Regions from separate parts of the Paenibacillus sp. FSL R10-2736 genome, predicted to be linked through region 1. Evidence: riboswitches for the same ligand, from Rfam matches in the RefSeq annotation. Region 1 holds a riboswitch; each other region holds the start of a gene.
What was found. A riboswitch is a leader RNA that binds a small molecule or an ion and turns the genes downstream of it on or off. The one in region 1 is predicted to bind cyclic di-GMP.
Positions count from the first base shown of each region.

Region 1 (5,739 bases):
CAGGTATGAACCCCAAAGAGATTGGTGCGCTGCTGCTGCCTGCAGACCCGGCAATTCTGCAGGCGCTTGGGATTCAGGAGGAGTTCTCTTCCGCTGTCCGTAAGCTGCAGGCCGCTGGTGCAAGACAGCCCGCTGCCGCCTTCAGCCTTCTTAATGAGCGTATTCATATTGATGGCGCGGGCTGGCATCCGTCAGGCGAAACCTATCCCAGTCTAACTGCATTACAGGAGGCTATATGGGAAGACCGTAAAGTGAAAATCTGTTACATGCGCGGGGAGGAGAGATCAGAGCGGCTAATTTCACCCTTTGGACTCGTAGCCAAACGTGGTGTCTGGTACACCGTGGCCGAAACAGGCGGTGAAATGCGGACCTACCGGGTATCCAGAATAAGTAGTGCTGAAGTCACGGATGAATATTTTAGCAGACCTCAGGATTTCAATCTGGCACATTACTGGGAAGCTTCTACCATGGCATTCAAATCTGCATTGCCCCGCTACCCTGCCAAGCTGCTGGTGAAGGACAATATAATGAAGGTTCTCAAACAAGAACGTTATGTTTCCGTACTATTCCAGGAGCCTTCACCTTCACCCGGCTGGCACTCCGTCGAAGCCGAATTTAATACGCCGGAGTCTGCCTGCCGGATCATCTTATCCCTAAGCCCGGGCATTAGAGTTACCGCTCCGGCGGAGCTTGCAGACAATGTTGCGGCCACTCTGCGGGAAGGGGCTGCATTATATGAAGACAATGTGTAAACGTACTCTTTTGGAGCAGCCCGGGAAGAAGTTTTATGTCAGTTCTTACAATAGACCGATTACGCTTTAATCCCCTATAATATTACAATGCACAATATTTATTTCTAGGGGGAACTATAGTCTATGGACTGGATGAACAAGCTGCCTTTAAAACAAAGAATCGTTGCCGGATGTTACCTGGTTGCCGCTTTATTCGCTGTCCCTGTGTTAATTACGCTCATTGCAATGGGAAAGTTGATAATCGGTATTATTCTGATTGCGGTATTGGCTGCACTGACCTACCCGCTTGCGCGCTTCATTGAGAGAACGCTTACATCTTCATTTGAGGATATCTCCAATGTGACGCATACAATCGCCAAAGGCGACTTCACCAGCCGTGCAGACGAGAACGGATCAATGGGCGACATCAGCCGCTCCTTCAACACTATGATCGATAAATTGAAGAAGATCCTAACCGACGCTTCACAGCTTACCCGCCAGGTTATGGATGCCAGCCGGGGTATTGAGGACAAGAACCAGAACCTGAAGATTGTAATGGCACAGGTAGCCTCCTCTTCCAACGAACTTGCCCTGGGTGCGAATGAAATCTCGGTGGATATTGCCGATATGACGGAATCGATCAAAGATATCGAAACCAAAGTCTCCAATTATACGAACTCTACCAAGGAAATGAATAAACGCTCCGCCCATACACTGGAGCTGGTTGAAAAGGGACGTCAGTCCGTGGACACTCAAGCCGAAGGCATGCGGAAGAATATCCAGGCTACACAAAAAGTAGCAGATACGATCGAAGCGCTCTCACAGAATGCCCGCGGCATTACCATGATCACCAAGACCATCACGGAAATTGCCGAACAAACCAATCTTTTGTCGCTTAACGCCTCAATTGAAGCTGCACGTGCAGGTGAGCACGGACGCGGTTTCGCAGTTGTAGCACAGGAGGTCCGCAAGCTTGCCGAAGAATCAACCGCCTCCACCAAGGAAGTGTTCGGGCTGGTACGCAGCATCGAGGCCGATATCAAGCAGGCTATCGATAACATCGCTATTAATGAAGAGGTTGTTCAGGTGCAGAACGAGATGATAACGGAGACAGCACATATTTTCGCGCAGATCGTACATAGCGTGCAATACATAACCGAGCAGATCTCCTCCTTCTCCGCAGAGAGTGATCTGATGCTGGAGAGTGCGCTCAAGATCTCCGGGGCGATCGAGAATATCTCGGCCATTACCCAGGAGACGGCAGCAGGTACCGAGGAGGTATCTGCGGCGATGAACGAACAAATTCATGCCCTGCAGTCCGTAGCGGAAGAGACCGAGAAGATGACACAATCTGTCTTCCAGCTGCAAAAAACAATCCATATTTTCAAATTCTAGCAGCAGCCCCAAGAGACCATTTCCGCAGAGCAGTCTGCGGGAACGGTCTCTTTTTGGCATGGAAAAAGCAGATTGTAATGTAATATTCACAAAGTGTTAAAATAGTGCATAACCCTAAAATAACGTCTTTGCACTTCTTTACTGCTAATTCTTTATTACTAATAAACTAACATTATTTTAAATTTTAATCACCTATTTCTTAAGACCTATTTCTAGGTTCTCCCAGCCTATAATTCTAATACATCTGCATAGTTTCAGGAGGTTCCTACGATGTTATGAGGCTTATGACTTATGCAGATTAAATTCTGCTCTTTTTCTGCATTTGCATTATAAGACTTTGGTCTTCCAGACGCATCCATTTTCAAAAGTTTGAATATCTAATATTTCATCTCCTATTACATCTGAATATTCGCCAAATTTCGCGTTTTGCTGCAAACGGCTTATTGACAAAAGGCGAGCGAGGAATATATTGTAAAGGAAAATTATCCTTCGCTGTATTGATAACAACATATGAGGCAAAATTCACCGAAAGGGAATGACGCAAAGCCATGGATCTACAGTCTCACTTATCCGGTGAGATCATGACAGCCAGGTTGCTGAAAAACTATGAACGTCCGGGAATCCGCGTTCAGTTATGGTGATTCGTGCAACAGGCCTGTGCTCCTATTTCGAGTACAGGTTTTCTATTGCTAGCATACAATCAAAAAACAACTTGTGGGGTGGATGTTCTGAAGACAGTTGCAGATTATATGGCGGAAGCATTACGCGATCTTGGGGTAACACATTCTTTTGGTATTATTGGCAAGTCCATTTGTCCTATAGCTCTCAAACTTGTTGACTATGGCATTGAGTTTATTCCCGGCCGGCATGAGTCCAGCTCCGGCTTCGCAGCAGGCGGCTATGCACTGAAAACAGGCAGTCTCGGGGTTGCCTTCGGCACCTCCGGTCCAGGCGGAACGAACCTGCTAACCGCAGCAGCACACGCCAAAGCCAACAATCTCCCGGTGCTCTTCATTACCGGTCATCAGTCTATTAAAGAGCTGGGGATTCCCCAGTGTCAGGATTCCACATCCTATCTCGCCGATTTGGCGGACATGTTCAGACCAGCCACTCTTTTCAGTAAGCTGGTAGAACGCGGCGACCATTTCAGTACGATTTTCAATCATGCCCTGTCTATCGCCCTTGGTGACAAGAAAGGACCTGTTCATTTATGTATTCCGTTTGATGTTCAGACCGAGCGCCTTGAAGAATGCCGGATTGTCCTTCCGCAGCGGGAAAGGCTCGTCAGCTACGCCAACTACGAACGGGTCATTTCAGCGATCAATGCTTCCAGCAGGCCTCTGATCATTGCCGGTAAAGGGGTTAACCGCTCCGGTGCGCACAAGGAACTGGTACAGTTGGCCGAGACCTTCAACATACCTGTAGTGACCTCCCCCGGCGGTAAAGGAGCCATTGCTGCGGATCACCCGCTCTATCACGGTCCTGTGGGCGTTGGCGGATGTACGCACGGTGATGAGATGTTGAACAACAGTGATCTGTTTATCGTGCTTGGTTCGCGTCTGAGCGATATGACCATATGCAATCTTAAGAAGGAGAATCATCCGGATCAGCTGATCCAGTTTGATGTTGATCCAACCTTTGTCGGTAAAATATTGACTTCCGATACCATTTCCGTCGGCGGCGATTTGCGTGACAACCTGGAGCTGTATCTCGGCAAGATTGATCCGTCCACCATAACCAGACGTGAAATAGAGATCTCCAATCACTATACTGAAGAGCTGCCTGTGCTGTCCAAGCTCTCGCTGGCTTCGGTAATGAGCACGATGAGCGATTTGATACCATATAACAGCAGCGTGTTTGTTGATGACGGCAGCCACGGCTTCAATGCGGTCAAATGGTTCAACGTGAAGAAACCGGGGAGCTTTGTATTTGATGCCTATTTCGCCTGCATGGGGAATTCAATCGGCATGGCCATCGGTGCCAAGGCGGCTGCGCCGGAAGAGACGGTCTTCTGCATTACCGGTGACGGCTGTTTCATGATGCTCGGAACTGAAATTAACACAGCGGTTTGCAAGAATATTCCGGTTATTTTCATCGTTGTGAACAATATGCAGCTGGATATGGCCCTTAAGGGAATGGAAAAAACAACCGGACGTATCGATGGAACCATCTTTGAAGTCCCTATGGATGCAGTTAAGTTTGCTGAGTCCCTGGGAGCCACCGGCTTCCGCGCAGAGACGCAAGAGGAGTTTGCCTTTGCAATCAGCCAAGCAGTTGAACTTAACCGCGTAGCCGTTATTGAGCTGTTGACCGACCGTGACGAAATGCCTCCTACGGCCCACCGTACACTGGATCTCAACTAGGCTGTATGTTACAGATTCCCCAACTTACTATCAGGAGGCAAACAAGTGAATATGAACGTAGACAGCGGACTGGACCATTTCACCAATCTTTCCGGGGACTATGGTGCCAAAGCCCTAGCTCCTATTAAAGAGCATTTTCCTGAATTAGCCGAGTATATCATGGGCAATGCATACGGTGATATTTTTCAGCGGACGACCATCGGTTCAGACTGGAAAGAAATTGCTGTCATCTCTTCTTTGATCACCATGGGACAATTTGAACAGTTGGGTGTTCACTATGTAATGGCGCTCCGCGTGGGGATGACCGTTGATCAGATCAAAGGTATCCTGCTTCATCTGACACCTTGTATCGGCGCACCCAGAGTGATCTCGGCGTTCAATGTTCTGCTGGAGACGCTGGAAGATATTCGTTAATTAACAACATAATATTACATCATTCGACTTTTGTATTGCGTATTAAAGAAAGTTCTGGTTATAATGAAGGCAAAATATCCCAAAACCAAGTTCACTTTGTCGAATATAGTCGCAGGAACGTAGTTTTTCGGGATATCAACATGATGAATCATCAGGTCACTCTGAATAGTCATGCAATTAAAATTACGGGAGAGATGAACATGGGACAATTTATTTTGAAGACGGACACTGCGAAGAAAGTAATTAACATCGAGCTGGAAGGAACCTTCTCGAACGAGGACGGTCTTAAATCGATACAAGCCTATCAGCAGACCATCAATCCGATCAACCCGTCCGAATATGCACTGGATATCGATTGCCGCAAGCTGAATGTAACCGCTCCTGATGTTGTGCCGTTGCTCGAAGGCTGCTTCATTATGTTCAAGGCAGACGGCTTCCAAAAAGTGAGCCTTACCCTTGAGAATAACCCTATTCTCAAAATGCAGCTGGCACGTCTGGGCCGCAAAGCAGGACTCGAAAACCTGGAAATCACGTCTACGGTACAAGCTTAGGATAACTTATTTTTAAACCATTATTAGCGGTTTGAAACGCAAGATTCGCTCACGAAACTAAGTGTATGCTTACGGGCTACCCAAACTTTTAGGAGGTTTACTATGGCAGGGATTCGCATTAAGGACATTGATATCTATCATCCAAGCAAAAGCATCGGCAATGACTTCTTCATTCAGCACTTCGATGAGAAGGGAATTGATATCCGTGGCCTGCTGGCTGCTCTTGGCCGTGAAAACCGCTACAGTATCGACAGCAAGGATGAGAACTCCCTGACGATGGCTTTT
Region 1 covers NZ_JBBOBN010000001.1:2,388,723-2,394,461, reverse strand. The annotation lists gene NSQ73_RS10015 (helix-turn-helix transcriptional regulator) at 1-752, shown strand, start outside; gene NSQ73_RS10010 (methyl-accepting chemotaxis protein) at 876-2,126, shown strand; cyclic di-GMP riboswitch class I at 2,631-2,727, shown strand; gene NSQ73_RS10005 (thiamine pyrophosphate-binding protein) at 2,846-4,489, shown strand; gene NSQ73_RS10000 (carboxymuconolactone decarboxylase family protein) at 4,541-4,903, shown strand; gene NSQ73_RS09995 (hypothetical protein) at 5,104-5,454, shown strand; gene NSQ73_RS09990 (3-oxoacyl-[acyl-carrier-protein] synthase III C-terminal domain-containing protein) at 5,557-5,739, shown strand, end outside.

Region 2 (5,739 bases), on a different contig from region 1:
GAACGTATCGGCAAGATACGTCAAGCTGACAGTCACCTCTCCGGGCTTCACCCTGAACGAAGTGGCGTTCTATGACAAGGAGGCACCGAAGACGCCTCTGCAAATTGCCGGTGTTACACCGGATGCCGCTGCGGCTCCCAAAAGAGGGACGCCAGCCAATCTGTTCGATGAGCAGTCCATGATCCCGGAGAACTCGAATTTCATGAACAGTACGTATTTCGATGAAATCTATCATGCACGGACCGCTTATGAACATTATCATGATATTGTCCCTTATGAGAATACGCACCCGCCGCTTGGCAAGCTGCTGATCGGTGCAGGCATGGAGCTGTTTGGCGTCAATCCGTTCGGCTGGCGTATCATCGGCACCCTGTTCGGCATTGCGATGCTGCCGCTGATCTATATCATGGCGATGCGGCTGTTCCGGAAGACTACCTATGCTGCATTAGCAGCCGGACTGTTCGCGCTGGACTTCATGCATTTCACCCAGACACGCATTTCAACGATTGATGTATACGGCGTATTCTTCATTATGCTGATGTTCTATTTCATGCAGCGGTATTATACGATGAACTTCTACCGTATGCCGCTGCGCACAACGCTGGTTCCGCTTTTCTGGTCCGGACTGTTCTTCGGAATCGGAGTGGCCTCTAAGTGGATTGTTCTCTACGGTGGAGCAGGACTTGCGGTGATGCTGGCGCTGGCGCTGTTTGAGCGGTATAGGGAGTATAAGGCCGCAGGCCGTCTGCTGGCTGAAGGCAAGCTGACCGGTCAGGAGCTCAAAGCTGCCTGCCGGACAGCGGACCAATCCTTCTGGAAGAACACCATCATCACATTGGCCAGCTGCATCATATTCTTCATTGCGATCCCGGTTATCATCTATAGTCTGTCCTTTGTCCCGGCGCTCTCTGCTTCAGCAGAAGGCTTCACCATTAAGGGACTGATTGATGCCCAGAAAAATATGTACAACTATCACAGCCAGCTTGTAGCAACGCATCCGTTCGCCTCCTCCTGGTGGGAGTGGCCGTTCATGAAACGTCCGGTATGGTTCTTCAGCGGCGGTGAAGGATTGCCGGAAGGCAAGGCCAGCAGTATCGTGACCATGGGGAATCCCCTCATCTGGTGGACAGGAATCTTCGCTATGCTGGCAGCCGTGTGGCTTACCGTGAAACGCCGGGACAAGAATCTGTACATGATCTGGATCGGGTTCTTCTCACAGTATGTTCCGTGGATGCTTGTGCCGCGTGAGACGTTCCTGTACCATTATTTTGCGATGGTGCCGTTTATGATTCTGTCGGTTGTCTATATCCTGAAGCTGCTTGACAGCAGATTCGGCGACGCCAAATACCTGCGGTATGCCTATGTGGCTGCTGCAGCCATCCTGTTTGTAATGTTCTATCCGGTGTTATCCGGAATGCAGGTTAACAGCAGTTATATCAATACTGTACTGCGCTGGTTCCCTTCCTGGGTATTCTAGGGGCACTATTTAAGAAGGCACATGTTTCAGAAGACAGTTTTATTGCGGGGTATCTCGTAGAAACTTATAGGAGGAACTAAGGTGAAAGCCAGATACAGTGTAATTGTCCCCATGTTCAATGAGGAGGAAGTCATTCAGGTAACCTATGAGCGGCTCAAAAAAGTAATGGATGGTTGCGGCGATTCCTATGAACTGGTTTTCGTCAATGACGGCAGCCGGGACCGCACGGCGGAGATCATGCGCGAGATCAGCAGCCGGGATGAGCATGTCAAGCTGATCGACTTCTCCCGTAATTTCGGCCACCAGGTGGCGATTACGGCTGGTATGGATTATGCCGAAGGCCAGGCAGTCGTGGTGATTGACGCAGACCTCCAAGATCCTCCTGAGGTTATTCTGCAGATGATTGCGAAGTGGAAAGAGGGCTACGAAGTCGTGTATGCCAAGCGGTTGAAGCGTCACGGGGAGACTTTATTCAAGAAAGTCACCGCTAAGATCTTTTACCGCCTGCTCAGCAGTATGACCAGTGTTGAAATCCCTACCGATACCGGGGACTTCCGGCTGATCGACCGTAAAGTCTGTGATGTGCTGCGCGGTCTGAAGGAGAAGAACCGGTATGTCCGGGGTCTGGTAAGCTGGGTAGGCTTCCGGCAGACCATGGTAGAATATGTGCGGGAGGAGCGCTTTGCCGGGGAAACGAAATATCCGCTCAAGAAAATGATCCGGTTTGCGCTCGACGGCATCACCTCCTTTTCCCACAAACCGCTCAAAATCGCATCTTATATCGGATTCTTTCTGTCCTTTTCCAGCTTCATCTATCTATTCCTGGTATTGTTCCAAAAAATCTTTACCTCCTGGACCGTACCCGGATGGGCATCTATAGTCGGCGTGAACCTGCTCTTCAACGGGATTGTACTGATGCTGCTGGGGGTAATTGGTGAGTATATCGGACGGATCTATGATGAGTCGAAGGACAGACCGCTCTATATTGTACGTGAGACCAAAGGCTATCCGGATGCGGAAATAGAAGACACGCGGAAGGAAAGCGATTATGCCAGATAAGAGATGGAGTGCGGGGTTCATCCAGTTCCTGAAATTCAATGCGGTAGGCCTGCTGAATACACTGATTGACTTTGCTGTATTCACACTGCTGCATTCCCTTGGGATGATCAACACCCCTGCGCAGATTATTTCCTATAGCGCCGGTACGGCCAACAGCTTCTTCTGGAACAAAAAGGTGACCTTTCGCGACCGGGACAGAGGTAATAAAGAGGGCTTCGACCGGATGCAGCTGGTTAGGTTTATCGTGCTGAACCTGGTGGTGCTTGGTATATCGGTGCTGCTGATTCATATATTGACCGATTCCCTTGGTATTCAAGTGTTGATCGCCAAAGTGCTGGTCACATTTGTTACGGTGATCATTAATTTCTTCGGAAGCCGGAAATGGGTATTCTGAAAATTAAGAAGCATTGCTTCTTAATTTTTTCCGGGAGGGTAACATCTATTCTATATTACGGAGGCGATTGTCATGCGGAAATTATCCTATTTGATTATACTTGCCGGGGTACTGATTATGCTCTATCCCAAAGGAAGCGAATGGTACAATGACCGTCAGCAGCAAAAGCTGCTGGAAGAGGCTGAACAGGCCTACAGTGAAATCGTTCCGTCTGCGTCAGCTCCGGCCAGTGCTGATCTAAGTAAGCCTTACGCGGAAGTAACCCAGCTGCTGGCGGATGAGTCGGCTGCGGAAGAGCCAGAACCCTCTGCTGCGCCTGAGATTGAAGTCGGAGGCAAGGTGATGGCAATCATCGAAATCGACAAAATAGATCTGAAGCTGCCTGTGCTGGAAGGCGCCACCAAGGCGAATATGAAGCATGCTGCTGCGCATATGAAGGAGACGGCTCCGCTTGGCTCTGCTGGGAATGCTGCAATTGCAGCGCATAGATCAAGAACTACGGGAAGGCTATTCAACAGATTGAATGAAGTTGGAGTCGGGGACACTATTTCCGTTACAACCGGCAAGCAGGCATACAATTATGTAGTTTATGATGTGACTATTGTGGAACCAACCGATGTATCCGTATTGAAAGGGAATAAGGATGACAAGATTCTAACACTCATTACTTGTGATCCGCTGGTGAATCCAACGCATAGACTTATCATTCACGCAAAGTTATCGTGATGTTTGTAGAATAATGACGGAAAAACTTAAAATACTTAAAATTTTTATTTGTTTTCGCGGAAATCTAGTGATTTAGGTCTTGATAATAGAAATAGATATGGTAAGATATAACTATACAAAGCTAATACACGATAAACGGCAAACCTATCGAAAGGTAGGGACGCAAAGCTAGAGGGCCTTCCCGTAAGGATGGCAGCCAGCTACCGAATGAAGAGGCTTTTTTTGTTTGTTCTTATTGTGAATCTAGCATTTTATGGTAGAAGCAAGGACAGATAAAGCTTATACGATAACGGCAAACCTATCGAAAGGTAGGGACGCAAAGCTAAAGGGCCTTCCCGTAAGGATGGCAGCCAGCTACCGAAAGGGGTTTTATCCAATGAAGAAGTTCTATTTAATGTTGGTTACACTATTCGTAGTGGTTACGTCGGTGCAGACAGGTACAGCTCAAGCTGCTAATGCGGATGCAAGCTGGTTGAACATAGGTCAACTTGATCAGGGTGTTATCGGAGTTTCTTATAATGTTCCTAAGGATAAGAAGATTAAGCTGATGATCACCAAAGATAATAACAGCTACACCTACAACTTATACACTTCCAAACCAACTGAAACATTCCCGCTTCAACAAGGTAACGGTTCATACAAGGTTTCCGTACTTGAGAACACTACCGGCAACAAATACAAAGTAATCTCTTCCGAGACGGTAGATCTTAGCCTGAGCAACGCCAACGCCGTATATCTGAGCTCCGTACAGAATGTTAAATGGAGTTCTTCCGATAAAGCAGTTCTGAAAGCAACACAGCTTACACAAGGTTTGACATCAGATGAAGACAAAGTGAAGGCTATCTATAATTATATCGTAGCCAATGTGAAATATGATTATTCCCTGGCTTCCAGTGTTACTACAGATTACATCCCTAACAACGACAGCACCTTGGCTACCAAGAAGGGGATCTGCTACGATTACGCTTCCTTGTTCGCTACTATGCTTCGCAGTGAAGGCATTCCTACCAAACTGGTTATGGGTAACACAAGTTATGTGACTTCTTACCACGCTTGGAATGAAGTGTTCCTTAATGGCAAATGGGTAACTATTGATACTACAGTTGATGCTGGACTTGCCAAGAACAGCAAAACAGCAGATCTGGTTAAAGTGGCAAGTAAATATACTGCAGCTAAGTTCTACTAAGAGCACAGATGCATTCATAGTTTCATTGAGGATAACCCGCTTAGTAACTAAGCGGGTTATTTTTATTTTGGAAAAGGTTGCTTTTTGGTAGAGAGATAGGGTATTATAAATAAGCGTTGTTGGAGCGGCAAACTTAATAAGAAATGACTTAAATAAGTGATTTCAAAATAAAGCTTGCATTACTCGAATGAACGTGATATATTATAAGAGTTGCTGGTGACGCGGTAAGCGCCGCTGACAACGAGCTTGATCTTTGAAAACTGAACAACGAGTGAGTATCGGAAATCACTTCGGTGAGATCCAAATTAGAGAATATAACAATTCTCGTCAGATGTTTCAAAATGAGCAATCGCTCTTTCTAAATACAATTTGGAGAGTTTGATCCTGGCTCAGGACGAACGCTGGCGGCATGCCTAATACATGCAAGTCGAGCGGAGTAAGAATGGAAGCTTGCTTCCATTCTTACTTAGCGGCGGACGGGTGAGTAACACGTAGGCAACCTGCCCTCAAGACTGGGATAACTACCGGAAACGGTAGCTAATACCGGATAATTTCTTTCCTCTCCTGAAGAGAGAATGAAAGGCGGAGCAATCTGCCACTTGGGGATGGGCCTGCGGCGCATTAGCTAGTTGGTGGGGTAACGGCTCACCAAGGCGACGATGCGTAGCCGACCTGAGAGGGTGAACGGCCACACTGGGACTGAGACACGGCCCAGACTCCTACGGGAGGCAGCAGTAGGGAATCTTCCGCAATGGGCGAAAGCCTGACGGAGCAATGCCGCGTGAGTGATGAAGGTTTTCGGATCGTAAAGCTCTGTTGCCAGGGAAGAACGTCCGGTAGAGTAACTGCTGCCGGAGTGACGGTACCTGAGAAGAAAGCCCCGGCTAACTACGTGCC
Region 2 covers NZ_JBBOBN010000002.1:1,244,962-1,250,700, forward strand. The annotation lists gene NSQ73_RS33540 (phospholipid carrier-dependent glycosyltransferase) at 1-1,477, shown strand, start outside; gene NSQ73_RS33545 (glycosyltransferase family 2 protein) at 1,559-2,536, shown strand; gene NSQ73_RS33550 (GtrA family protein) at 2,526-2,930, shown strand; gene NSQ73_RS33555 (class D sortase) at 3,003-3,656, shown strand; cyclic di-GMP riboswitch class I at 3,784-3,864, shown strand; cyclic di-GMP riboswitch class I at 3,938-4,018, shown strand; gene NSQ73_RS33560 (transglutaminase-like domain-containing protein) at 4,051-4,842, shown strand; rRNA gene NSQ73_RS33565 (16S ribosomal RNA) at 5,209-5,739, shown strand, end outside.
Region 2: another riboswitch for cyclic di-GMP. It lies ahead of NSQ73_RS33560 (transglutaminase-like domain-containing protein); the one in region 1 lies ahead of NSQ73_RS10005 (thiamine pyrophosphate-binding protein).

Region 3 (5,739 bases), on a different contig from region 1:
GCATTGTCCGCTACGAAAGAAGTTGGTAATAATTATGGAACACTTACAATAAGTGCGCCGGATCTTTTCAACGTAGTTCATCTGGATGAGGCAACGCTGGCGAATACAAACAATATTCAATTCAACATTGCCCAGAATGCCACGTTAATTATTAACATAAGTGGAGCTACGGTCAAAGTACCAAGTTTCGCAATGAATAACGGTAGAGCAAGTCAAGTGTTGTTCAATTTCTACGAAGCGACCAAGGTGAATATTGCGTATACGACCTTCTTGGGAACGATACTGGCGCCTAAGGCGGATGTCAATTATTCCGGTGCAGAGCTTTACGGAACGCTAATTGCCAAGTCTTTTAGCGGCGGAGTAGAAATGCACCTTGGAACATACGAGGGAGATGGACCGCCGCCAAGTCCGACGCCGACCGCAACACCAACACCCAGCCCATCGCCAACACCAACCGCAACACCAAGCCCGACACCAACAGTGAAACCGACCGCAACGCCAACGCCGACGGCGACGGTGAAACCAACTCCAACACCGACAGCAACGGTAAAACCGACACCGACGGTAAAACCAACCGCAACACCAACACCGACAGCAACGGTGAAACCGACACCGACGGTAAAACCAACGCCAACACCTAAGTGCACTCCGACGCCAACACCGACAGTGAAGCCGACACCAACACCAACGGTAAAGCCGACGCCGACAGTGAAGCCGACGCCGACACCAACGGTAAAGCCGACGCCGACAGTGAAGCCAACGCCGACACCTAAGTGCACTCCGACGCCAACACCGACAGTGAAGCCAACACCGACAGTGAAGCCAACACCGACAGTGAAACCAACGCCGACAGTGAAACCAACGCCGACAGTGAAGCCGACGCCGACAGTGAAACCAACGCCGACAGTGAAACCGACGCCGACAGTGAAGCCAACACCGACAGTGAAGCCAACACCGACAGTGAAGCCAACGCCGACAGTGAAGCCAACGCCGACAGTGAAGCCAACGCCGACAGTGAAACCGACACCGACAGTGAAGCCAACGCCGACAGTGAAACCGACACCAACGCCAACGGCGGCACCGACACCAACGCCAACAGCTGCACCAACACCGACACCAACGGCAGCGCCGACACCAACGCCAACAGCTGCGCCAACACCGACACCAACGGCAGCACCGACACCGACACCAACGGCAGCACCGACACCAACGCCAACAGCGGCACCAACACCGACACCAACGCCAACGGCAGCGCCGACACCAACGCCAACGGCAGCACCAACACCGACACCAACGGTAGCGCCGACCCCAACGCCAACGCCAACAGCGGCACCAACACCGACACCAACGCCAACGGCGGCACCAACACCAACAGCAGCACCAACACCGACACCAACGGCAGCACCAACACTAACGCCAACAGCAGCACCAACACCGACACCAACGGCAGCACCAACACCGACACCAACGGCAGCACCGACACCAACGCCAACGGCAGCACCAACACCGACGCCAACGGTAGCGCCGACCCCAACACCGACGGCAGCGCCAACACCAACGCCGACAGCAGCACCGACACCGACGCCAACGGCAGCACCGACACCAACACCAACGGTAGAGCCAACACCAACGCCAACGGCAGCACCAACGCCAACGCCAACGGCGGCACCAACACCGACACCAACGGCAGCACCGACACCAACGCCAACAGCGGCACCAACACCGACAGCAGTACCAACACCAACGGTAGAGCCGACACCAACGCCAACGGCAGCACCGACACCAACACCAACAGCAGATCCAACATCAACACCGACAGTAGCACCGACACCGACGCCAACGGCAGATCCAACACCGACACCAACGGCAGCACCAACACCAACGCCAACGGCAGAGCCAACACCAACGCCAACGGCAGCACCGACACCAACGCCGACAGCAGCACCAACGCCAACGCCAACGGTAGCACCGACACCAACGCCAACGGTAGCACCGACACCAACACCAACGGCAGCGCCAACACCAACGCCAACGGCAGCACCGACACCAACGCCAACGGCAGCACCGACACCAACGCCAACAGCGGCACCAACGCCAACGCCAACGGCAGCACCAACACCAACACCAACGCCAACGGCAGCACCGACACCGACGCCAACGCCAACGGTAGAGCCGACACCAACGCCAACAGCGGCACCAACGCCAACGCCAACGGCTGAACCGACACCAACACCAACGGCAGCACCGACACCAACGCCGACAGCAGAGCCAACACCGACACCAACGGCAGAGCCAACACCAACGCCAACGGCAGAACCGACACCAACACCAACGGTAGAGCCGACACCAACGCCAACAGCGGTACCGACACCAACGCCAACAGTAGAGCCAACACCGACACCGACAGTAGCACCGACACCAACGCCAACGGCAGAACCGACCCCAACACCGACACCGACACCAACACCAACACCAACACCAACACCAACGCCAGAGCCGACACCAACACCAACGCCAGAGCCGACACCAACACCAACACCAACACCAACACCAACACCAGCGCCGACTTTACCACCGGCACCAGTGCCATCGTCTGCACCGCCCGTCTTTATTAATGTAGTGCCAACGCCGACTCCAATAATCGGCTATATTGTAAATCCAGATACCATAATCATTGATGATCCGCTGCCTTTGGGCCCTGTGGCAACAGTAACACCTCGGCCGTTAGTGGTGACACCAAGTCCAACCCTAACGCCAAGCCCAAGCGCAACACCAAGTCCAACACCGATTGTGACAATCATTGATGAAGAGATTCCGTTAGGCAATGTACCTGCGGATGCCGCGCTCCCGAAGACTGGTGAGTCCAGTCCGGCTCCTTATTACTTAGTCGGTCTAGCCCTTGCAGGATTGGGAATATTCCTCGGCAGAAGATCCAGAACAGATAAACGTAAATAAATGCAATCCGTAAGATCCTTTCCGAAAGGCTGGCGATATCACCGCTAAATCGGGAAAAGGCTGCTTTGGGAGAAGACGTTCTCCTGAAAGCAGCCTTTTTTATGTGGGATATACATTTGTTATTATGTTTCCTCGTAAAAGAAAATGTGCTAAGGAGAAAGAGGTGCGTCTTTACGATCATGGGCCCTCATGTTTATATTAAAAATTGTAATATTAAAATTAGTTCTTTATACATGGTTCCAAAATATTCTTGTAGGTGCCATCGAGGGCGATGAGAGGATCGGGATTTAGGTGAAAAAGCTATAGATTCTTTAAAAAAACCTTTTGTAACAGTGCTTTGGAATGAATCAGCAGATATAATCTATTACCAGATGTTTCAAAGGATTTCATTGACAATCAGCCTTGATAGCGGATAAACTAAAAATAGTTCCAAAGTAACGAATGTCATAGACATTAGTATAAAAGTTTGATTTAGTACATAATTTCACAACCTAATCTTCCACTGACGTATAAACGCAAACCGTTCGAAAGGACGGGACGCAAAGTCCAGGAGTCTAAAGCGCGATGGAGCGCAATGATCGTCCGACTGCCGTAAAGAGAGCAATCCTCTTTCCGGCGGTCTTTTTTTGTTATATAAATGTGGCCTATATCTATATTAACTGTGAGGTGAGCTGTATGTTCCAATTAAAAAAATTCAAACGACTTACGGTGTTCGGACTTATAGCAGTTCTGATTGTGGGAAGCGGCGGAATTATTTCACTGGGGAGCACCTCAGTTAAAGCCGAGGGCAACTCTTTGCCGGGCAATGCATCCAAGTATAATGTGTTCATCTTGGGAGATGTTGATGTTAAACATAGTGATATTGAAGGTAGATTAGCTGCCGGCGGAAACGTGAATTTAAATGTTAATTATTCTGTGGGACATAGTCTTACTAGTGAGGAAACGAAGGAAGCCTACTCTCTCATCGCCGGTGGTAATCTGTATTATTCCCAGGGAGAAACCGTGGGTGATGTAGTCTACGGGGGAGTTATAGCGGCAGCGGCGGCCCGCGCGGGGGAACAGGAAGCTTACAACAACAAGTAAATGTTGTGGACTTTGCAGCCGAGTTCAGTTTGCTCCGTGAGAAATCTCAGCAGCTTGCTTCTCTGCCTGTTAATGGGGTTACCACTGCCAACTCCGGTAATTTCTTTTTGGAAGGTACAAATTCGGATGTTAACATATTTACTGTAGACGGCAGCAAGCTGTCTAGTGCAAATGAGTTGAGAATTAAGATTCCCGATAGCTCAACAGCTATAGTTAATATCTCCGGTACTTCAGTAACTATGAAGAATATGGGGACTGGAATTAATGGTAACGGAAATAAGGATAACGCTATGAACAGTAAAGTGTTATATAACTTCAGTCAAGCGACCAGTCTTCAAATCGAAGGTATCGGAGTTCTGGGATCTGTGCTGGCTCCATATGCCTCTATTCAATTTAATAATGGTCAAATCAACGGGAATCTGATCGGAGCTTCGCTCTCAGGATCGGGAGAATCCCACCATATACCTTATAAAGGCCAAGATCCGCCAACGGCAACGCCGACGCCACCGGCAACGACGCCGACGCCAACAGCAACACCAGCAGCGACACCGACGGCAACACCGGCAACGACGCCGACGCCAACAGCAACACCAGCAGCGACACCGACGGCAACACCGGCAGCGACGCCGACGCCAGCAGCGACGCCGACGCCAACAGCAACACCGGCAGCGACGCCGACGCCGACGGCAACGCCAGCAGCGACGCCGACGCCAACACCGGCAGCGACGCCGACGCCAACAGCATCGCCGGCAGTGACACCGACGCCAACAGCAACGCCGGCAGTGACACCGACGCCAACAGCATCGCCAGCAGCGACGCCAACGGCAACACCGGCAGCGACGCCGACGCCAACAGCAACGCCGGCAGTGACACCGACGCCAACAGCATCGCCAGCAGCGACGCCAACGCCAACGGCAACACCGGCAGCGACGCCAACAGCAACACACAGCGGCACCAACGGCAACACCGACAGTGGCACCAACGGCAACGCCGACAACAGCGCCAACGCCGACACCAACGGCAACGCCAACAACAGCGCCAACGGCAACGCCGACAGCGGCACCAACGGCAACACCGACAGCGGCACCAACGGCAACGCCGACAACAGTGCCAACGGCAACACCGACAGCGGCACCAACAACAGTGCCGACCGCTGTACCGACAGTGGCACCTACAGCGGCACCAACAGCAACCAGCACGAGCGTCTTTGTCCCAAGCTTCGTATTTCCGACATCAACCGCTCCGACAGTGATTGGGACTATTGTGACTGATACTGACACGACTATTATTGATGACCCGGTTCCTCTCGGGCCGGCAGCATCACCGGTTGTGACGGTGATGACAACAACAGCGCCACAGCCAGTTGTGGAGGTTCCTGCACCTGGACCTTCACCTGTAGCAGGACCGGCACCTGAAGAAATCATTATCGATGACGAGATTCCTCTGGGTAGTGTGACTGCAGAGCAAACCCTGCCGCAGACGGGTGAATCAAGTCCTGCGCCGTACTATATTGCGGGTGTTGCTCTTGCCGGTCTGGGCCTGCTTCTTAGAAGAACTGCCAGAGTGAACAAGCGCAAATAATTATGATTAAGCCGCTGTGTTTGGATGAGGGCTGCTGCCGGAGAGATTCTCCGGGAAGCAGTCTTTTTGTATACGGGGAGCGCATTCAATTCGTAGCTCACTACTTACACACACCAGACA
Region 3 covers NZ_JBBOBN010000002.1:1,078,417-1,084,155, forward strand. The annotation lists partial or broken gene NSQ73_RS32790 (choice-of-anchor A family protein) at 1-330, shown strand, start outside; gene NSQ73_RS32795 (LPXTG cell wall anchor domain-containing protein) at 367-2,955, shown strand; cyclic di-GMP riboswitch class I at 3,460-3,549, shown strand; partial or broken gene NSQ73_RS32800 (choice-of-anchor A family protein) at 3,631-5,309, shown strand; gene NSQ73_RS32805 (LPXTG cell wall anchor domain-containing protein) at 5,302-5,619, shown strand.
Region 3: another riboswitch for cyclic di-GMP. It lies ahead of NSQ73_RS32800 (choice-of-anchor A family protein); the one in region 1 lies ahead of NSQ73_RS10005 (thiamine pyrophosphate-binding protein).

Region 4 (5,739 bases), 4.0 Mb from region 1:
CCCATCCTCTCCGAAGACAGAAACGGACAACAGAAACAAGATGATCAATGCTGCAAATTTTAGTAGTAGATGAATGGGTTTATTTCTCTTTGTTTTGAGTCTAGTCCTCATTCCCTTGTCCTCACTTTCTTCCAGGGTGGCTGTAATGTACCGGTTTCCGTAGAGCCGCATTCGTGATGACCAGCTTCATTCCTCAAGGAAGAGTCAGCGCGTTCTGGGGAATCACCGCCTGCTTCTGGCGCGGGCTTTGCCACATCAGACGGACGCTTGCGTCACCGTGATTCTCATAATACTCCACTTTAATATCGTAGGCAGTTGCGGCTGTAAGAGTTATACTTCCCTCCCGGCTGACACCGCTTTGCTTCTTCCAGCTGTCAATGATCAGCTTGCCGCCGATCCACACACGGATGCCGTCATCGGAAGAGGCTGTAAAAGTATACTTTTCACTGTAGACTGGCTTGATCTTACCGGTCCAGCGTACGGAAAAAGAGTCCTTGCCGATTCCCGGCGCCGGTGAATCCCCATGCCAGTTGAAGTCAATCCTGCTGTCATTCCGGGTAAGCAGCGGTTTGCCGGACAGCTCCGCATTGCCGAAATATTGCCCCTTGAGACCGTTGCGCGATACCGCAGTAAGTGTGTTGATCTGAGCATTCAGTGCCAGCTTGTAATCATCCCGTGATACGGTGTACTTATTGCTCATAAAGCTTTGAATTTTCTGGAGATTATTATTCTCGAGCAGCATTTTCCCCCATGTCATCGTATATACCCATTTACTCTGGGTTTGAGACAATATGACAGGGTCTGGAAGCTCTCCGCTCTCCCCGATACCGATGGGTTTGCCGTCAGCCAGCTTCAGAAGGTTCTCGTAATAGGATTGCTTAAAGTCATTGTTATAAATATCGGCTGCCAGTACATCCACCTTGGAGGCACCCGGATAATAATTGCTGTAAGGCTCTGCCCACTCGTTCGGTGCATTCGGGTTCCATACCCAGAGCAGGTTATTCAGCTTATGCGTGTTCACCATACGGTCATACACAATGTCCCACAGCTTGGCGAAGTTGTCCTTCTGACCCCACCAGAACCAGTTGCCGTTCATTTCATGATAAGGCCGCCATAAGACCGGCACCCCTGCATCCCGCAGCTCACCCAAATATCCGGCAACCTCATCCAGCTCTGCGATCAGGGCTTTGTACTGGGGTGTTCCGGGAGTAACGTAGGCGTCGAATTTGGCCTGGCTCAGGTTCATTTTCACATTAGTCCATTCGGGAGAGGTTCCCGGCAGATTCTGATGGAAGGTCATCGCCACAATGCCTCCGCCTTTGTACCACTTAATGGCACTGTCTACGACAGCTTGGCGCTGCCCAGCAATGGTCTCTTCGGACTGGTTGTTAATGGCTCCCAGCTCGTAGCCGTGCAGAACGGCATACTGCCCGCTTGCATTTTTAAGCTTATTATTGAATTCATCAGGACTCTCCAGATAATCATGCTGGCCGGAGATCATACCTTTGCCGCTGAGATCGGCAAGATAGCTTAACAGTGCGGTGGCTTCCTTGGAAGCGGAGGGATTAACGGGTTTGATTGGAGCGGCAGGAGTATTGACGGTACGTGCTACCGGAAGACTGCGCGCCTCCCCCCATGGCAGAAGAGAAAGGATAAGGATAATTGGAATAATTGTCGTATATAGCCTGTACTTACGGTAAGTGTTCAATATAATCTCCTTTCCCCGGGTCTCACTGCCGCCTTAGGCGTGCAGGCATGCAGTTCTCTCTTTAAGAGGCTGCAATGAATTACCCGGATGGTCTATAGCTTAGTAGCCCTGCTGATAAGCAGGGCCATTAAGATTGGACTTTATAGGATTTAGAATTGTAACGTCTTAACCAGTATCAGCGCCAATAATGAATACAGCTGCGGGGGTATGATCTTAGGAAGCGGAAGGGAGAAACAGTGCGCTCGCAGGAACCGTTGCCTTAACTTGGCTCGGACTCTCCCACATCAGGCGTGCTCTGGCATCTCCTTGATTCTCATAGTACTCCACTTGTATATCATATAGCTGACCGGCTGTCAGGCTTATGCTTCCTGTGCGTTCGGTCCCGCTCTGCTTCATCCAGCTGTCGATCACAAGCTCACCATTGATCCGTACGCGGATGCCGTCATCTGAAGTGGTATAAATCTGATAAGTCTCAGTGTATAGCGGCTTGAGCTTACCGCTCCAGCGTACAGAGAAGAAATCTATGCCGATTGCGGCATCCGGCGTGCCTTGACGCCAGTTGAAGTCAAGCACTGCATCGGTACGTACCACTGCCGGAGCACCAGACAACGTCATATTATTGAAATATTCCGCAACCAGCCCATTCGCCGCAGGAGCCTCGGCCGTAAGATTCTCCGGTAATGGAGCTTCTGCCGGCGTTGGTGCCGCTGTTGGCGTTGGTGCCGCTGTTGGCGTTGGTGCCGCTGTCGGCGTTGGTGCCGCTGCTGGCGTTGGTGCCGCTGTCGGCGTTGGTGCCACTGTCGGCGTTGGTGCCACTGTCGGCGTTGGTGCCGCTGTCGGCGTTGGTGCCGCTGTCGGCGTTGCTGTTGGCACCGGTGTTGGTGTTGATACTGGTAACGGCGTTGCTGTTGGTACTGGTGTTGCAGTCACAGCCGGAGCATCCAAAGCTGCTTTGCTGGCTGAAGAAGCAGCCGTGTTCACAAATAACGCGCTTGTAGGGACAGTTGCCTTCGCCTGGCTTGGACTCTGCCACATCAGGCGGATATTGGCATCGCCGGCATTCTCGTAATACTCCACTTTGATATCATACAGCCGGCCTGCCTGCAGGTTTATGCTTCCTGTACGCTCGGTACCGCTCTGTTTGGTCCAGCTGTCGATTACAGCTGTGCCGTCAATATAGACGCGGATACCATCATCGGATGTAGTGATAATCTGATAGGTTTCACTGAAAGAAGGTTTGATCTGACCCGTCCAGCGTATGGAGAAGCTATCCACTCCAAGCTTGGCATCCGGCGCTGCCTGGCGCCAGTTAAAGTTCAGCAGCGCATCATTCCGGACCAGAACCGGAGTGCCCGAAAGCGTCATGTTCTTGTAGTATTCTCCCTGAAGACCATTCTGAACGACGGGGGCCGTCACAGAATCATTGGAAGCAGGGGGCGGCGTCAGTACCGGTATTGGCATTGCAGTCGGTACCGGCGCTGGTGTTGCTGTTGGAACTGGCGTTGGTGTTGCTGTCGGTACCGGCGTTGGTGTTGCTGTCGGTACCGGCGTTGGTGTTGCTGTCGGTACCGGCGTTGGCGTTGCTGTTGGTACCGGCGTTGGTGTTGCTGTTGGTACCGGCGTTGGCGTTGCTGTTGGTTTCGGCGTCGCCGTAGCAAATGTGCCTGCTTTATAATCGTCCCGGGTCACAGTATAGCTGTCGCTCATGAAGCTTTTGATGGTAGCATTGGTGTTGGTTTCATACAGCATTTTTCCCCAGCTCATCATATATACCCAATTTTTCTGGGAGAGCTGCAGCTTTGCCGTGCTTGGCATTTGTCCATTCTCGCCAATGGCAATCGGTTTGCCATTCGCAAGGGCAAGCAGGCTGTCATGGTATTTATTCATATAATCATTCTCATATATATCTGCCGCGAGTACATCCACCTTGTCAGCCCCCGGATAGGTCAGCGCATAAGGATCAGACCAGGCATTGGGTGCATTGGGGTTCCATACCCACAGCAGGTTGTTTAATTTATGAACGTTTACGAAACGGTCATACATAATATTCCAAAGCGCAGCAAAGTTATTTTTCTTCCCCCACCAGAACCAGTCACCGTTCATTTCGTGGTAAGGTCTCCAGAGTACGGGAACACCAGCATCCCGCAGGCTTTTAAGTGAAACTGCCACTTTGTCCAGATCTGCAATCAATGCAGTGTACTGTGTTGTACCCGGAGTAATATATTTATTGAATTCCGCCTGGCTCAGCGGTTTCTGAACATTGGACCAGAGGTATGCGGTACCCGGCAGATTCTCATGAAAAGTCATGGCTACAATGCCGCCGCCCTTATACCAGTTGATCGCGCTGTTCACAACATTTCTGCGTTGCGCCGCTGCTGTACTTTCCGATTGGCCGCTGATTACACCCAGTTCATAGCCGTGAAGAGCTGCATATTGTCCGCTGGTTCCCTTCAGCTTGTTGCTGAATTCGTCCGGACTTTCCAGATAGTCATGTTGGCCGGTAATAATGCCTTTTCCAGTGATAGAATACAGATCATCCAGCAATCTGACTGCTTCGGTTGAAGCCTCCGGATTAACGGGCGCTTTGGAACTAGATGCAGCTTCTGCAGATGAAGGCATTCCGCCGAGTCCCAGAGGTACTGCAGTCAATAAAAGGGCCAGAGACAGCACAGTGCACAGCAAACGAGACTTACGGTAAGTTATCAAAATCCATCTTCCTTTCGGTAGCCAGGCTGCCACTCTTGCGAAGGCCCTATAGCTTTGCGTCCCTATCTTTCGATTAGGTTTGCCTTTGTCGTATTGGAAGGATTAATCCCTCTTACCGTAAGTATCGTCCCTATTTAGTTTTAATTTAGAGCAAAAATGAAATTTTCTTAATAAATGGTTCTTAATACCTGTTTTGGATTTGTAACAATTGGTTATATAGATAGATTAGACCTACGAAATGAATTGCTGTAAGGCGATATCTTCCCAATCCAAGGTGATTCGGATGTTATCTTCCTCCACCAGCTCAGAGCCGGTCTGCACTTCGATAAATTCCATATCTGTCAATGCCAGGATCGCATGCTTGGTGCCTTCCGGAATCCGTACGACATCCCCCGCCTTCACATTATGCATTTTCTCATTGAGCACAATGCTGGCTTCACCGCTGACAATGGTCCAGATTTCACTGCGTTTGTGATGCAGCTGATAGCTGATATTTTTACCTTCAGAGATAAAGATCCGCTTCGTCAGCACCTCATTGCCTTCCGCATATTTCACATAATCAATTACCTTGTAGTGGCCCCAGCGGCGTTCTTCGTACATCGGTCTTTGTTCAAAAGATTTCAGCACTTCTTTAATGCGCGGGCTCTCCGCCTTGTGCGTAACCAGAATTCCGTCCGGGCTGGCGGCGATAATCAGATCCTTCGCTCCGATCACGGTGATCGGAATGTCCAGCTCGTTGATCAGGCAGGTGCCTTCGGAATCTGCAGTGACGAAGCCTTTGCCGACATGATTGCTGGTCATTTCTTCAGTCAGCGTGTTCCAGGTGCCCAGATCCTTCCAGAATCCGGCGTAAGGCTGAACCACGATATTCTCTTCTTTTTCCACCACTTCGTAATCAAAACTGATGGAAGCCAGCAGTTTATACTGCTTCTGCAGTTCCTCATAGTTCAGCGGCAGTCCTTTGCGCTGCAGAATATCCAGCAGATAACCTAGACGGAAAGCAAACACGCCGCAGTTCCAGAGCGCGTTCCGGCTGATCAGCTCCTCAGCCTGCTTGCGGTCCGGCTTCTCCTGGAAGTGGCTCACCTGCAGATACCCGCTCGCCCCCGCTTCGGCGCTGGTAGGAATGATATAGCCGTATTTCTCGGAGGCATGCTCCGGAACTACGCCCATCAGCGCCAGATTGGCGCCGCTCTCCAGCATCGTGCTCTCCAGCTGCAGAACGGTTTCGAAGAAGGACGACTCCACATAAGGATCGACGGGCAGGATGGCTACCGTCTCGCTTGGTGAAACACCGGCGACCGAATACAGGTAAGCTGCTGTCA
Region 4 covers NZ_JBBOBN010000001.1:6,374,601-6,380,339, forward strand. The annotation lists gene NSQ73_RS27315 (glycosyl hydrolase) at 194-1,708, opposite strand; gene NSQ73_RS27320 (PA14 domain-containing protein) at 1,922-4,414, opposite strand; cyclic di-GMP riboswitch class I at 4,428-4,508, opposite strand; gene NSQ73_RS27325 (sugar phosphate nucleotidyltransferase) at 4,646-5,739, opposite strand, start outside.
Region 4: another riboswitch for cyclic di-GMP. It lies ahead of NSQ73_RS27320 (PA14 domain-containing protein); the one in region 1 lies ahead of NSQ73_RS10005 (thiamine pyrophosphate-binding protein).